DNA from 2 places in the Streptomyces sp. DT224 genome. Region 1 is predicted to be linked to the other one. Evidence: predicted binding sites of a transcription regulator. Region 1 holds the regulator's gene; the other holds the start of a gene.
What was found. The regulator HrcA, encoded in region 1, represses chaperone genes, less so after heat shock. The targets are predictions, from matches to a motif close to TTNGCACTCNGNNNNNCNGAGTGCNAA.

Region 1 (7,678 bases):
GCGCGGCTGGTTGGCCCGGTGGACCTGGCGCACGATCTGCTCGACCCGGGCGTCCACGTCGGCCGGTACGTCGGCGTCGGCGGCCTGGAGGACCACCAGGGGCATCACGGGCCGGTTGTCGCGGTAGCCGTCGATGAGCTGCTGCACGAAGTGGAAGACGGCGGAGGCCGCCTCGTTCTCCGCCGTGTCCCGCCAAACCTCGCGTGCCATCGCCCCCGTCCTTCCCTCGCGAAAGAGCCTGGCCCCACTCAATAACCGATGATGTGTGCGAGGCGCAGGCATTCGTCCGGATCGGTGCCGGATCGACGGGAAGGACCGCCGGACATCAGTCCGGAAGGGTGACGAAATCGATCAATTCCTCGACCCGGCCAAGGAGTTCGGGCTGAAGGTCCCGATAGGAGCGGACCGAGGACAGGATGCGCCGCCAGGCCGCGCCGGTGTTCTCCGGCCAGCCCAGCGCCCGGCACACACCCGTCTTCCAGTCCTGCCCGCGCGGCACCACCGGCCATCCGGCGATCCCCACCGACGCGGGCTTCACGGCCTCCCACACGTCGATGTACGGGTGCCCGACCACCAGCACGTCGCCGTCCGACACCTGGGCCGCGATCCGGGACTCCTTGGAGCCGGGCACCAGATGGTCGACGAGCACCCCGAGGCGGGCGTCCGGCGCGGGCGAGAACTCCCGCACGATCGCCGGCAGGTCGTCGATGCCCTCCAGGTACTCCACGACCACGCCCTCGACGCGGAGGTCGTCCCCCCAGACCCGCTCGACCAGCTCCGCGTCGTGCCGTCCCTCCACATAGATCCGCCCGGCCCGCGCCACCCGCGCCCGCGCCCCGGGCACCGCCACCGAACCGGACGCCGTGCGCGTGGGCCGCACCGGCCCCCCGGCCGGCGGGCGCACCAGCGTGACGACCTTGCCCTCCAGCAGGAAGCCGCGCGGCGCCATCGGGAAGACCCGGCACCTGCCGAACCGGTCCTCCAGGGTCACCGTCGGCCCCTCGGCGGTCTTCTCGCACCGGATGACCGCGCCGCAGAATCCGGTGACCGCCTCCTCCACGACCAGGTCGGTCTCGGCGGGCACCTCCGGGGCGGGGGCGGACTTCTTCCACGGCGGGGTCAGATCGGGCTGGTAGCTGCGCATCGCACGACGATAAGCGGGGAAGACCCGCGACACGCCGAACCGGGAGGCGGTCCGGCCGTCCCCCTTCCCCGCACACGACGCGCCGAACCCCGAAGCCCTCTACGACACGCCGAACCGCCCGGCCAGCGCCTCCCGCTGGGCGCGGACGAACGCCGCGTCCACCACCGCCCCGTGCCCCGGCACGTACAGCGCGTCGTCCCCGCCCAGCTCCAGCAGCCGGTCCAGCGCCGCCGGCCAGCACGCCGGGCGGGCGTCCGGGCCCGCCTGGGGTTCGCCGGACTCCTCGACCAGGTCGCCGCAGAACACCAGGGCGGGGGAGCCCGGGACCAGCACCGCGAGGTCGTGGCCGCTGTGTGCCGCGCCCATGTTCACCAGGACCGCCTCCCGGCCGCCGCCCAGGTCCACCACCAGCTCCCCGCGCACCTCGTGGTCCGGGGCGACCAGCACGTCGAGGGACCCGGCCGCGTCCGCCTCGGGCAGGCCCTGGGCCACCGCGTCCGCGTACAGCTCGTCCGCGCCGCGCCGCAGCAGCTTCGCCGTGCCCTCGGAGCCGTACACCCGCGCACCGGCGAACGCCGCCGTACCCAGGACATGGTCGAAATGGGGATGGCTGAGTGCGATGTGCGTCACCCTCCGGCCCAGCAGTGCCTCTGCCTGGGTGCGCAGTTCCACACCCTCGCGCAGTGACGAGCCGGTGTCGCAGAGCAGCGCCCCGTCCGGACCGGCCACCAGCAGGGCCGTCGCGTCCCAGACGGGAAGGCGCCTGCGGCCCGTTCCGTGACCCAGCCGCTCCCATCCGAAGTCTTCCCAAGAAGCATCCACGCGGCGACGCTATCGGCAGCGACCTGCGCGATCGGGCGGCACGGTGGCCGGTCGCCCTTGCTAGGGCACCACCCCGTCGCCGTACACTGGCCGGGGATCACTGGCACTCGTACGCACCGAGTGCCAGGAGGAATCCCGGGAACGGCCCGGGACACCGACGTGGACAGCTGGAGGTGTGCGCGCGATGCTCAGCGAACGCAGACTCGAAGTGCTGCGCGCGATCGTCCAGGACTACGTCGGGACCGAGGAGCCCGTCGGCTCCAAGGCGCTCACCGAGCGGCACAAGCTGGGGGTGTCCCCGGCGACCGTCCGCAACGACATGGCGGTGCTGGAGGAGGAGGGCTTCATCGCCCAGCCCCACACCAGCGCCGGGCGCATCCCGACGGACAAGGGCTACCGGCTCTTCGTGGACAAGCTGGCGGGCGTCAAGCCCCTCTCGTCGCCGGAGCGCCGCGCCATCCAGAACTTCCTCGACGGCGCCGTCGACCTGGACGACGTCGTGGGCCGTACCGTACGGCTGCTCGCGCAGCTGACCCGGCAGGTCGCCGTCGTGCAGTACCCCTCGCTGACCCGTTCGACGGTGCGGCATGTGGAACTGCTGTCCCTGGCCCCGGCGCGGCTGATGCTCGTGCTCATCACGGACACCGGCCGGGTCGAACAGCGGCTGGTGGACTGCCCGGCGCCGTTCGGCGAGACCTCCCTCGCCGATCTTCGGGCCCGGCTCAACAGCCGGGTGGTGGGCCGCCGGTTCGCGGACGTCCCGCAGCTGGTGCAGGACCTGCCGGAATCCTTCGAGAGCGAGGACCGGGGAACCGTGTCCACCGTCCTCTCGATCCTGCTCGAAACCCTCGTCGAGGAGACGGAGGAGCGGCTGATGATCGGCGGCACCTCCAACCTCACCCGCTTCGGACACGACTTCCCGGTGATGATCCGGCCGGTGCTGGAGGCACTGGAGGAGCAGGTCGTGCTGCTGAAGCTGCTCGGCGAGGCCAAGGACTCGGGCATGACCGTACGCATCGGGCACGAGAACGCCCACGAGGGGCTCAACTCCACGTCCGTCGTCGCGGTCGGCTACGGTTCGGGCGACGAGGCAGTCGCCAAACTCGGCGTGGTCGGACCGACCCGCATGGACTACCCCGGAACGATGGGAGCGGTACGCGCAGTGGCACGTTACGTCGGACAGATCCTGGCGGAGTCGTAAGTGGCCACGGACTACTACGCCGTACTCGGCGTGCGCCGCGACGCTTCCCAGGACGAGATCAAGAAGGCATTCCGGAGGCTCGCCCGCGAGCTGCACCCGGACGTCAACCCCGATCCGAAGACCCAGGAGCGGTTCAAGGAGATCAACGCCGCTTACGAGGTCCTGTCGGACGCGCAGAAGAAGCAGGTCTACGACCTCGGCGGCGATCCGCTCTCGCAGTCCGGCGGCGCCGGCGCGGGCGGTTTCGGCCAGGGCGGCTTCGGCAACTTCTCCGACATCATGGACGCGTTCTTCGGTACGTCGTCGCAGCGCGGGCCCCGCTCGCGCACCCGGCGCGGCCAGGACGCCATGATCCGGCTGGAGATCGACCTCTCCGAGGCCGCCTTCGGGACCACCAAGGACATCCAGGTCGACACCGCCGTCGTCTGCACCACGTGCAGCGGCGAGGGCGCGGCCCCCGGCACCTCGGCGCAGACCTGTGACATGTGCCGCGGCCGCGGTGAGGTCTCCCAGGTCACCCGGTCCTTCCTCGGCCAGGTCATGACCTCCCGCCCCTGCCCGCAGTGCCAGGGCTTCGGTACGGTCGTGCCGACCCCGTGCCCGGAGTGCGCCGGCGACGGCCGCATCCGCTCGCGGCGCACGCTGACCGTGAAGATCCCCGCCGGTGTCGACAACGGCACCCGCATCCAGCTCGCGGGCGAGGGCGAGGTCGGTCCCGGCGGCGGCCCCGCCGGCGACCTCTACGTCGAGATCCACGAGCTGCCGCACGCGGTGTTCCAGCGCCGCGGCGACGACCTGCACTGCACGGTCACCATCCCCATGACGGCGGCGGCCCTCGGCACCAAGGTGCCGCTGGAGACGCTGGACGGCCTGGAGGAGGTCGACATCCGGCCGGGCACCCAGTCCGGCCAGTCCGTCCCGCTGCACGGGCGCGGCATCACCCACCTGCGGGGCGGGGGGCGCGGCGACCTCATCGTGCACGTCGAGGTGACCACCCCGATGAAGCTGGACCCCGAGCAGGAACGCCTCCTGCGCGAACTGGCCGAGCTGCGCGGCGAGGAGCGGCCCACCGGCCAGTTCCAGCCGGGCCAGCAGGGCCTGTTCTCCCGACTGAAGGACGCCTTCAACGGCCGCTGACGGACCGCGTGTTTGCGGTACGGGCTCGGCCTCCGGGTCCGTACCGCGCTGCGCTCGGACGCTGTCGCGGGGCGGGCATCACGGGACAGGAAGGACATGACACGATGCGGTCATGCCCTCCGCGCTGACCGCTCTGTGCCGGTACCCCATCGTGCAGGCCCCCATGGCCGGCGGTCCGTCCTGCCCGCAGCTCGCCGCCGCGGTCTCCGAGGCCGGCGGGCTCGGCTTCCTGGCCGCCGGCTACAAGACGGCGGACGCCCTGCGGGACGAGGTCCAGCAGGTGCGCGGCCTGACCGGGCAGCCCTTCGGCGTCAACCTGTTCATGCCGCAGTGCGAACCGGCGGACCCCGCCGCACTGGCGGACTACCGCCGCCGGCTCACGGGCGAGGCCACCGCTTACGAGACCGCGCTCGGTGACCCGGACGTCCCCGGCGACGACGGTTACGAGGACAAGCTCGCCGTCCTCCTCGCCGCCCCGGTCCCGGTCGTCTCCTTCACCTTCGGCTGCCCCTCGCGCGACACGCTCGACGCGTTCGCGGCCGCCGGGACGTACACCGTCGTCACGGTCACCTCGCCGGAGGAGGCCCAGGCTGCCGAGTGGGCGGGGGCCGACGCCGTCTGCGCCCAGGGCACCGAGGCGGGCGGCCACCGCTCCACGTTCCACGACGACCCGGTGACCGAGGACGGCGGGACGGGGCTGCTGAGCCTGGTCACCCAGGTCCGCGAGACCGTGCAGATACCGGTCGTCGCCGCCGGCGGCCTGATGCGCGGCGCCCAGATCGCCGCCGTCCTCGCGGCGGGCGCCGACGCCGCCCAGCTCGGCACGGCCTTCCTGGCCTGCCCGGAGTCCGGCGCCCACGTCCTGCACAAGCAGGCCCTGACCAACCCGCTGTTCGTCCGGACCACCTTGACCAGGGCGTTCTCCGGGCGCCCGGCACGCGGCCTGGTCAACCGCTTCGTGCGCGAGCACGGTCCGTACGCCCCCGCCGCCTACCCCCAGGTCCACCACATGACCTCCGTGCTGCGCAAGGCCGCCGCCCGCGTCGGGGACGCCCAGGGCATGGCGCTGTGGGCCGGGCAGGGGCACCGGATGGCCCGCGAGCTGCCCGCCGGCCGGCTGGTCCGGCTGCTCGCCGACGAACTGGACGCCGCACGGACGGCAGTGAGCACAAGGAGCGCGCAGTGACTGCACCCGTCTTCGTCGTCGACCACCTGCCGGACGCCCCCGAGTTCGTCCTCGACGGGCCCGAGGGGCGCCACGCCGTCTCCGTGAAGCGGCTGCGCACCGGCGAGGAGGTCGTCCTCACGGACGGCCGCGGCCGGTGGGCCCAGGGCGTCGTGCGCGCCGCCGAGGGCAAGGACCGGCTGGTCGTCGGCGACCTGGCCCAGGTCCACGAGGAGCCGCGCCCCGCGCTGCGGATCACCGTCGTCCAGGCCCTGCCCAAGGGGGACCGGGGCGAGGTCGCCGTGGAGACGATGACCGAGACCGGCGTCGACGCGGTCGTCCCGTGGCAGGCGGCGCGCTGCATCACCCAGTGGAAGGGCGACCGCGGCCTCAAGTCCCTGGCCAAATGGCGCGCCACGGCCCGGGAGGCCGGCAAGCAGTCGCGCCGGGTGCTGTTCCCCGACGTGGCGGACCTGGCCACCACCAAGCAGGTCGCCGGCCTGCTGGCCGCGGCGGACTTCGCGGCCGTCCTGCACGAGGACCGCGACTACCCGAGCGAGCCGCTGGCCACCGTCGCCCTGCCCGACGAGGGCGAGATCGTGCTGGTCGTCGGCCCCGAGGGCGGTGTGTCCCCGGACGAGCTGGCCGCGTTCGCCGCCGCCGGTGCCCGCACCTGCCGCCTCGGCCCCACGGTCCTGCGCACCTCGACGGCGGGCACCGCGGCGACGGCGCTGCTCCTGGGACGCACGGGGCGCTGGTCGTGAACCGTCCCCGATGGGGTGGTTGTGCCCGGAATCGGTCTACCGCGCCGTCACATGCGGTGGGAGGCTGCCCGTATGGGGACATCAAGGGCAGGGGGCCGTCGTGCGGCCCGTCGTTTTCCGGCCGCGCTCTGCCTCGCCGCGGCCGCCGTCGCCGGGCTCACCGCCTGTGAACCGGGCGACGCCACCGGCGCGTTGAACACCGCGTCCGTCGCCTTCACCACGGACCGGACCGCCACCCGCGCCCTGGAGCACGAAGGCGTCCGGGTGCGCTGGCTGACCTGCACGGCCTCGCTCGACGGAGGCGCCACCGGCTCGGCGGCGCCCTCCGCCGCGCGCCGGACGGCCGAGGTCCACTGCGACGGCCAGACGAAGTCCGGCGGCGACATCGCACTGGACGGGCAGGTGACCTACGCGGTCGAAGGCCGGTGCGTACGCGGCGACATGACCGCGAAGAGCGGTGGCCGCGCAGTCTTCCGGGCCACCCTGCTCGGCGACTGCACCGCCCCGGCCACGACCGCGCCGCCCGCCGGACCCCCGGGCCGGGGCGACGGTCCGACGGCCACCGTGACGGTGACGGTCACCGCGTACCCCGGCAAGTGAGTCCCGGGGCGGGGGAGTTGGCGGGCGCCGCCGGTTCGCGTGTGCCGGTGGCGGATCCGCACCGCACGACGTACTCCGGCCAACCCTGTGCCACCCGGCACGCCCGCGGCCTAGGGTGATCGTGTGACACAGCCTTCCTACCTCAGGTACCCCCATGTCCAAGGTGATGTGATCGCCTTCACCGCCGAGGACGACGTCTGGCTCGCCCCACTCGACGGCGGCCGGGCGTGGCGGGTCAGCGCAGACAACCGTCCCGTCACCCAGCCGCGCATATCTCCCGACGGCACCCTCGTCGCCTGGACGTCCACCCGCGACGGGGCGCCCGAGGTGCACATCGCCCCCGCCGACGGCGGGCCCTCCCGGCGGCTCACCCACTGGGGCGACGCCCGCACCACCGTGCGCGGCTGGACCCCCGAAGGCGACGTCCTGGTGACCAGCACCCAGGGCCAGGTCTCCCTGCGCCGCACCTGGGCCCGGGCCGTCCCGGTCGACGGCGGCCCCGCGCGGACCCTTCCGTACGGCCCCGTCGGCTCCCTCGCCTACGGGCCCGCCGGGCGCGTCCTGCTGCTCTCGGCCACCATGGGGCGTGAAGCCGCCGCCTGGAAGCGCTACCGGGGCGGCACCGCCGGCAAGCTCTGGATCGCGGCCGAGGACGACCCGCTCGAATTCGCCCGTCTCCACCAGGACCTCGACGGCAACATCGAGTGCCCGATGTGGGTGGGGGAGCGCATCGCGTTCCTCTCCGACCACGAGGGCACCGGCGCCCTCTACTCCTCGCTCCCCGACGGCGCGGACCTGCGCCGGCACACCCTCGTCGACGGCTTCTACGCCCGGCAGGCCACCAC
Region 2 (7,678 bases), on a different contig from region 1:
AGACGAGTCCGCCTCCGCCCCGTTTCGCTTCGAGGGTGCCGTCGTCGCCCAGGGCGTACGAGACGGGGCCGCGGTTGGACGCGACGAGGACCTGGGCAGCGGGCTGGGGGGCGTGCTCGGAGACCATGGCCGGAATCTAGCCCGAACCCGATCCGCCCAAACGTACGAAGTCGGACGGGATGGGGTCGTGATCAGGCCGCGTGGCGTGTCACGTACTCCTCGATCTCGCACATGGGCGGCCTCTCCTGCGTGTCCACCGGGTAGGTGTGCGGAACGAACCCGTCCGGTCCCCGTTCGAACTGGGTCAGCGCGGGCCGCACCAGATGGCCCCGGGAGAGCCGCACCTGCGCGGTGCGGTAGATCGCGGCAGCCATCCGACCGAGCGCCTGGCCGTCCTGGTGGCGGTGGACGCGGACGCCGACGTCCACCTGCGCGAGGGCGTCGAGACCCACGGTGTGCAGCGCGTCCACGAGCAGGCCGAGCTCGACCCCGTAACCGACCGGGAACGGCAGCCGCTCCAGGAGCGAGCGGCGTACGGCGTACTCGCCGCCCAGCGGCTGGACGAAGCCGGCGAGGAGCGGCCAGTGCAGGTTCAGCAGGGGGCGGGCCACCAGCTCGGTGACGCGGCCGCCCTGGCCGGGCAGCTCGCCGAGCGGCCGGTCGTACATCGCCTTGACGAACTGCACCTCGGGGCGGGCGAGCAGCGGGCCGACGATGCCGGAGACGAAGTCGGCCGAGAAGTCCTTCAGGTCCGCGTCGATGAAGCACAGGATGTCGCCGCTGGTCACCAGGAGCGACCGCCACAGCACCTCGCCCTTGCCGGGGACGGCGGGGAGGCGGGGCAGGATCGCGTCGCGGTGGACGACGCGGGCGCCCGCGCGGCGGGCGACCTCGGCGGTGGCGTCCGTGGAGCCCGAGTCGATCACGACCAGCTCGTCCACCAGCGGAACGCGCTCCATCAGCTCGCGCCGGATCGTCGCGACGATGTCCCCGACGGTCGCGGCCTCGTTGAGGGCCGGTAGGACGACGCTGACGCCCGTACCGGTCGCGGCGGCCCGCACGCTCGCCGGCGGGTGGTCGGCGGCCGACCAGGAGCGCCTGGTCAGCCAGCGTTCGACCTCTTCGAGCACCGTCGATACTCCCTGTATGTGATCCATCTCGCGGTACGGACGGCTATCTCACCCGTCCGGTCCTTCGGTTACAGTCTTGAACAACGCGGACGGCCCTCGCATGCCGGGGTCGGTCCGCCGACAAACGCGCGGATCCATGATCCGTCGCCACAGCGCTCATCCAGAGGGACAGAGGGAACGGCCCGTTGAAGTCCCGGCAACCCTCCTGCCGACCGCGAGGTCAGGTGGGGAAGGTGCCAATTCCGTCTCACGGCGAAACGCGTCGTGAGGAAGATGAGGAGAAAGGGCCTCGCCATCATGGCTGTTGAGACTGTCGCAGCGAACACCGAATCTTCCGTGGACCTCGGTCCCGCCGCGGCCCTTTCCTGCCGCGAGTGCGGTGAACGGTTCGCACTGGGACCCATTTTCGCCTGCGCGTCCTGTTTCGGGCCGCTCGAAGTGGCGTACGACCTGCCGAGCGGCTCCCCCGACGAGCTGAAGAAGCGCATCGAGGCCGGCCCGAACAACATCTGGCGTTACGCGCCGCTGCTGCCGGTGCCCGCCGATGTGGCCGACAAGCCCAATCTCAACCCCGGCTTCACCAAGCTGGTCAAGGCCGACAACCTCGCCCGCGAGCTGGGTGTGACCGGCGGCCTGTACGTGAAGGACGACTCGGGCAACCCGACGCACTCCTTCAAGGACCGGGTCGTCGCCATCGCCGTCGAGGCCGCCCGCGCCTTCGGCTTCACCACGCTCTCCTGCTCCTCGACCGGCAACCTCGCCGGAGCGGTCGGCGCCGCCGCCTCCCGGGCGGGCCTGCGCTCCTGCGTGTTCATCCCGCACGACCTGGAGCAGGGCAAGGTCGTCATGGCCGCGGTGTACGGCGGTGAGCTGGTCGGCATCGAGGGCAACTACGACGACGTCAACCGCTTCTGCTCCGAGCTCATCGGCGACCCGCTGGGCGAGGGCTGGGGCTTCGTCAACGTCAACCTGCGTCCGTACTACGGCGAGGGCTCCAAGACGCTGGCGTACGAGATCTGCGAGCAGCTCGGCTGGCGGCTGCCCGACCAGATCGTCATCCCGATCGCGTCCGGCTCGCAGCTCACGAAGATCGACAAGGGCCTCCAGGAGCTGATCAGGCTCGGCCTGGTCGAGGACAAGCCGTACAAGATCTTCGGCGCCCAGGCCGAGGGCTGCTCCCCGGTCTCCACCGCCTTCAAGGCCGGTCACGACGTGGTCCGCCCGCAGAAGCCGAACACGATCGCCAAGTCCCTCGCGATCGGCAACCCGGCCGACGGCCCGTACGTCCTGGACATCGCCCGCCGCACCGGCGGCGCCGTCGAGGACGTGAACGACGAGCAGGTCGTGGACGCGATCAAGCTGCTGGCCCGCACCGAGGGCATCTTCGCTGAGACGGCGGGCGGGGTGACGGTCGGCGTGACGAAGAAGCTGATCGACGCCGGTCTGCTCGACCCGGCGCTCACCACCGTCGTCCTGAACACGGGTGACGGCCTCAAGACGCTGGACGCGGTGGCCGACACCTCACAGGCGACCGCCACCATCCGCCCGAGCCTGGACGCCTTCCGCGCCGCCGGACTCGCCACCAGCTGACCACCCGAGACTTCAGGAAGGCACCGCCATGAGCGTCAAGGTCCGCATTCCCACCATCCTCCGCACCTACACCGGCGGCAAGGCCGAGGTTCCGGCCGAGGGCGCGACCCTCTCCGAGGTCATCGCCTCCCTGGAGAAGGACCACCCGGGCATCGCCGCGCGCGTGCTGGACGACCAGGGCAAGCTGCGCCGCTTCGTCAACGTGTACGTCAACGACGACGACGTGCGCTTCGAGGGCGGCCTCGACGCGGCGACCCCGGACGGTGCCGGCGTCTCGATCATCCCCGCCGTGGCCGGCGGCTGCTGAGCCCACGGCCGCGCAGCGTCACCGTGATTGCCCCCTCCGCGACAGAAGCGGAGGGGGCAATTCTGCATGGTTGAGCGGGGTAGAGTGTGGGAAGTCCCCTTCGCTGCCCGTGCCCCCCGCATATGAGAATGCGCCGCGCCACGATCAGAAGCAGCCAATGTGCCGGACTCTCTTGTTCCATAAGTCACCTTTGCCGGGCCCGACTTGCCCCGCAAGCTCATGGATTCCCCGTATTCGGGCGATCGGTGCTGCGCAGAATTGTCGTCCGATTGACCTGTCGCACAGGGCAGTTGGGCAGATACATTCAGCCGCGGTCGACGCGCTTCGGCGCACACACGTTACAGGGGAGTTAGGCATGGCTCAGGGCACCGTCAAGTGGTTCAACGCGGAGAAGGGGTACGGCTTCATCGCGGTCGACGGTGGTGCGGATGTATTCGTCCACTACAGCGCGATCCAGATGGACGGGTACCGCACCCTCGAAGAAGGTCAGCGGGTCGAGTTCGAGATCTCGCAGGGCCAGAAGGGGCCGCAGGCGGACATGGTCAAGCTCGCCGTCGGCTGAAGCGCGGCACGGCACGTCGGCCGCGACGCCACGCACGTACGAAGGGTCCGTACCTAGGGGTACGGGCCCTTCGTCGTGCCCGGGGGTTACCGGGGGCGGGGGTTGTCCCCGTGCCGAGGCCGGCGCTTGCGCCCTCCCGTCGCCGGACCGCCACCCCTCAAGGAGCCTTCGGCGCTTGCACTCAACGGGGTCGAGTGCTAATCATTGGGCTTAGCACTCTCCAGGTGAGAGTGACAGAATTTGGACCGGGCCGGTGAGGCCCGCAGGCCAGGCGGGAAGGAACCGCAGGGCACGCAGGCCGTCCGTCGCGGGCGCCACTCGGTCCGGAGCAATCCACCCCTGTCCGGGAGGACCACTTCACATGGCCAAGATCATCGCGTTCGACGAGGAGGCCCGGCGCGGTCTCGAGCGCGGCATGAACCAGCTCGCCGACGCCGTCAAGGTCACCCTTGGCCCCAAGGGTCGCAACGTCGTCCTCGAGAAGAAGTGGGGCGCCCCCACGATCACCAACGATGGCGTGTCCATCGCCAAGGAGATCGAGCTGGAGGACCCGTACGAGAAGATCGGTGCGGAGCTGGTCAAGGAGGTCGCCAAGAAGACGGACGACGTCGCCGGCGACGGTACGACCACCGCCACCGTTCTCGCCCAGGCGCTCGTCCGCGAGGGCCTGCGCAACGTGGCCGCGGGTGCGAACCCGATGGCTCTCAAGCGGGGCATCGAGAAGGCCGTCGAGGCCGTCTCCGCCGCCCTCCTGGAGCAGGCCAAGGACGTGGAGACCAAGGAGCAGATCGCTTCGACCGCCTCCATCTCCGCCGCCGACACCCAGATCGGCGAGCTCATCGCCGAGGCGATGGACAAGGTCGGCAAGGAAGGCGTCATCACCGTCGAGGAGTCCCAGACCTTCGGTCTGGAGCTGGAGCTCACCGAGGGTATGCGCTTCGACAAGGGCTACATCTCGGCGTACTTCGCCACCGACATGGAGCGCATGGAGTCGTCCCTGGACGACCCGTACATCCTGATCGTCAACTCCAAGGTCAGCAACGTGAAGGACCTCCTTCCGCTGCTGGAGAAGGTCATGCAGTCCGGCAAGCCGCTGCTGATCATCGCCGAGGACGTCGAGGGCGAGGCCCTGTCGACCCTGGTCGTCAACAAGATCCGCGGCACCTTCAAGTCCGTCGCCGTCAAGGCCCCGGGCTTCGGCGACCGCCGCAAGGCCATGCTCGGTGACATCGCCATCCTCACGGGCGGCACCGTCATCTCCGAGGAGGTCGGCCTCAAGCTGGAGAACGCCGGTCTCGACCTGCTCGGCCGCGCCCGCAAGGTCGTCATCACCAAGGACGAGACGACGATCGTCGACGGCGCCGGTGACAGCGACCAGGTCCAGGGCCGCGTCAACCAGATCCGTGCCGAGATCGAGAACTCCGACTCGGACTACGACCGCGAGAAGCTCCAGGAGCGCCTGGCGAAGCTGGCCGGCGGCGTGGCCGTCATCAAGGCCGGTGCCGCGACCGAGGTCGAGCTGAAGGAGCGCAAGCACCGCATCGAGGACGCGGTGCGCAACGCCAAGGCCGCCGTCGAGGAGGGCATCGTCGCCGGTGGTGGCGTGGCTCTGCTCCAGGCCTCGGCCGTCTTCGAGAAGCTGGAGCTCTCGGGTGACGAGGCGACCGGCGCGAACGCCGTCAAGCTCGCGCTGGAGGCCCCGCTGAAGCAGATCGCCGTCAACGGTGGTCTCGAGGGCGGCGTCGTCGTGGAGAAGGTGCGCAACCTGCCGATCGGTCACGGCCTCAACGCCGCGACCGGCGAGTACGTCGACATGATCGCCGAGGGCATTCTCGACCCGGCGAAGGTCACGCGCTCCGCCCTGCAGAACGCCGCGTCGATCGCCGCGCTGTTCCTCACCACCGAGGCCGTCATCGCCGACAAGCCGGAGAAGGCCGCCGCGGCCGCTCCGGGCGGCATGCCGGGCGGTGACATGGACTTCTGATCCCGACGGGTCAGCAGTTCCAGCAGTACCAAGACACCGGCCCCCGGGGATTCGTCCCCGGGGGCCGGTGTCGTTGTGTGTGCGCGTACGGGCTCAGCCCGCGTCGAGGCCGTCCACGAGGCGGGTGAGGAAGCGGTCGAACATGGCGTCGGGGGTGACGGGCCGGCCGGCCGTCGCCAGGGCCTCGGCCAGTTCCGGATGGTCGCCGTCCGCCGCGACCTCGGCCAGATAGAGCGCTTCGGCGGCGGCCCGGCCGGGGTCCTGGGCAGCCCGGGCCCGGCCGACCTCGTAGCCCACCTGGGCCGCCACGAACGAGGTGAGCTGGGCGAAGACCTCCAGGCGGGCCGCCCCGTCGAGCCCGCTGGGCCGCAGGGCGGCCAGTGCGTGCTCCACGAAGGCGAGCGTGCGGGGGCCCAGGGACCGGCGGGCCTGCACGGCGGCGGGCAGCCAGGGGTGGCGGAGCATGTTCGCGCGCTGGTGGCGGCCGATGGTCTTGAGGTCGGCGCGCCAGTCGCCGGTGAGCGGGTCCGACGCGGGCAGCTCGCCGGAGACGTGGTCGACCATGAGGTCGAGCAGCGTCTCCTTGTCCGGGGCGTAGCTGTACAGCGACATGACGCCGGCGCCCACCTCGGCGGCGACCCGCCGCATGGTGACCGCGTCGATCCCCTCGGCGTCCGCGACGGCGACGGCGGCGGCCGTGATCGCCTCGCGGCTGAACGCGGGTCTGCGCCCGCGCCGGGGCCGGTCCTGCTCCCGCCACAGCACGCGCGGATCAATGCCTCCGGCCCCTTCGGTGCGGGTCACGTTCTCAGCCTCTCTCACCCGGGTCGCCTCCACGGCCCATCCAAGCATCCAGTATTCTCGTACGCAGTACGAGAATAGAGTGCGGGCTGCCGCACCGCCGCATGACGTACCGATGGAGGCGAAGATGACCCGACCGACGCCCGACGCCCGCCCCCGGGCCGCATGGACGCCGTCGTCCGCGAAGCCGCCGCTCGCCTCCCGGCTGATGCGCGCCTCCTGGCGCGGGCTGCCCGCCGCGCGCTACAAGGTGGGCGTGGAGCGCGGTCTGGCGGTCCCCGCCGCCGACGGCAGTCCGCTGGTCACCGACCACTACTTCCCGCGCGCCGAGGGCGACTTCCCCACCCTTCTGGTCCGTACGCCGTACGGACGGGGAGTGCCGTGGTCCCCGCAGTACGGCATCCTCTTCGCCGAGCAGGGCTTCCATGTGGTCCTGCAGAGCTGCCGGGGCACCGGCGGTTCGGGCGGTGCCTTCCACCTCTGGCGCAACGAGCCCGCCGACGGCCTGGCGGCGGTCGCCTGGCTGCGCGAACAGCCCTGGTTCGACGGGCGGCTGGGCACCGCCGGCCCCAGCTACCTCGGGTACGTCCAGTGGGCGCTGGCCCTCGATCCGCCGCCGGAGCTGAAGGCCATGGTGGTGCAGGTGGGGCTGCACGATCCGTACGCCCTCTTCCACACGGACGGCGTCCTCGCCCTGGAGACCGCGCTCGCTGTGGGCGCCGGCATGACGTATCAGCACCGGGGCATGGGCCCGTTCGTCCGGGCCACCCTGCGCCTCCAGCGCCGGGTGCGTTCCGCCGTCACCGCGCGTCCGCTGCGCGGGGCGTACGCGGACGCGCTCGGCGGGGAGATCCCCTGGCTGGACGACGTGATGGCCCACCCGGACGCGGACGACCCGTACTGGGAGGGCGCGTCCCTGGCCGGGGCGGCGGACCGGGCGGCCGTGCCCGTCGCCCTGATCACCGGCCGGCACGACGCCCTCGCGGACCAGACCTTCGCGCAGTACGGCCGGCTGCGCCGGGCGGGCGCCGAGGCGTCCCTGCTCGTCGGCCCGTGGACCCACACCTCGGCGCTCCAGGCGGGCTGGGCCGAGGTGTTCACCGAGTCCCTGGCCTGGCTCCGGGCCCACCTGTGCGACGACCCGTCCGGTCTGCGCCCGACGCCGGTGCGGGTGCACGTGGGCGGCGCGGAGGCGACGGTCCGGGACCTGGACGCGTGGCCTCCGGAGGCGTCCACGGCTTCCTGGTACCCGACCGCCGACGGCCACCTGACCCGCGAGGCCCCCACGGACACCGCCCCCGTCG

Region 2: groL (chaperonin GroEL) is a predicted target of HrcA. The motif match lies at 3,764-3,790, and genes of this name have one in related genera.

The regions. Positions count from the first base shown of each region.
Region 1 covers NZ_JBNCLI010000003.1:183,956-191,633, reverse strand. The annotation lists gene ACLQ2N_RS08050 (hypothetical protein) at 1-210, opposite strand, end outside; gene ACLQ2N_RS08045 (DUF3097 domain-containing protein) at 326-1,144, opposite strand; gene ACLQ2N_RS08040 (MBL fold metallo-hydrolase) at 1,244-1,966, opposite strand; gene hrcA (heat-inducible transcriptional repressor HrcA) at 2,151-3,167, shown strand; gene dnaJ (molecular chaperone DnaJ) at 3,168-4,304, shown strand; gene ACLQ2N_RS08025 (nitronate monooxygenase) at 4,417-5,490, shown strand; gene ACLQ2N_RS08020 (16S rRNA (uracil(1498)-N(3))-methyltransferase) at 5,487-6,233, shown strand; gene ACLQ2N_RS08015 (hypothetical protein) at 6,306-6,833, shown strand; gene ACLQ2N_RS08010 (S41 family peptidase) at 6,957-7,678, shown strand, end outside.
Region 2 covers NZ_JBNCLI010000009.1:43,962-51,639, forward strand. The annotation lists gene ACLQ2N_RS22715 (alpha,alpha-trehalose-phosphate synthase (UDP-forming)) at 1-127, opposite strand, end outside; gene ACLQ2N_RS22720 (glucosyl-3-phosphoglycerate synthase) at 192-1,130, opposite strand; SAM riboswitch class I at 1,284-1,410, shown strand; gene thrC (threonine synthase) at 1,428-2,720, shown strand; gene ACLQ2N_RS22730 (MoaD/ThiS family protein) at 2,749-3,027, shown strand; gene ACLQ2N_RS22735 (cold-shock protein) at 3,383-3,589, shown strand; gene groL (chaperonin GroEL) at 3,951-5,573, shown strand; gene ACLQ2N_RS22745 (TetR/AcrR family transcriptional regulator) at 5,667-6,377, opposite strand; gene ACLQ2N_RS22750 (CocE/NonD family hydrolase) at 6,502-7,678, shown strand, end outside.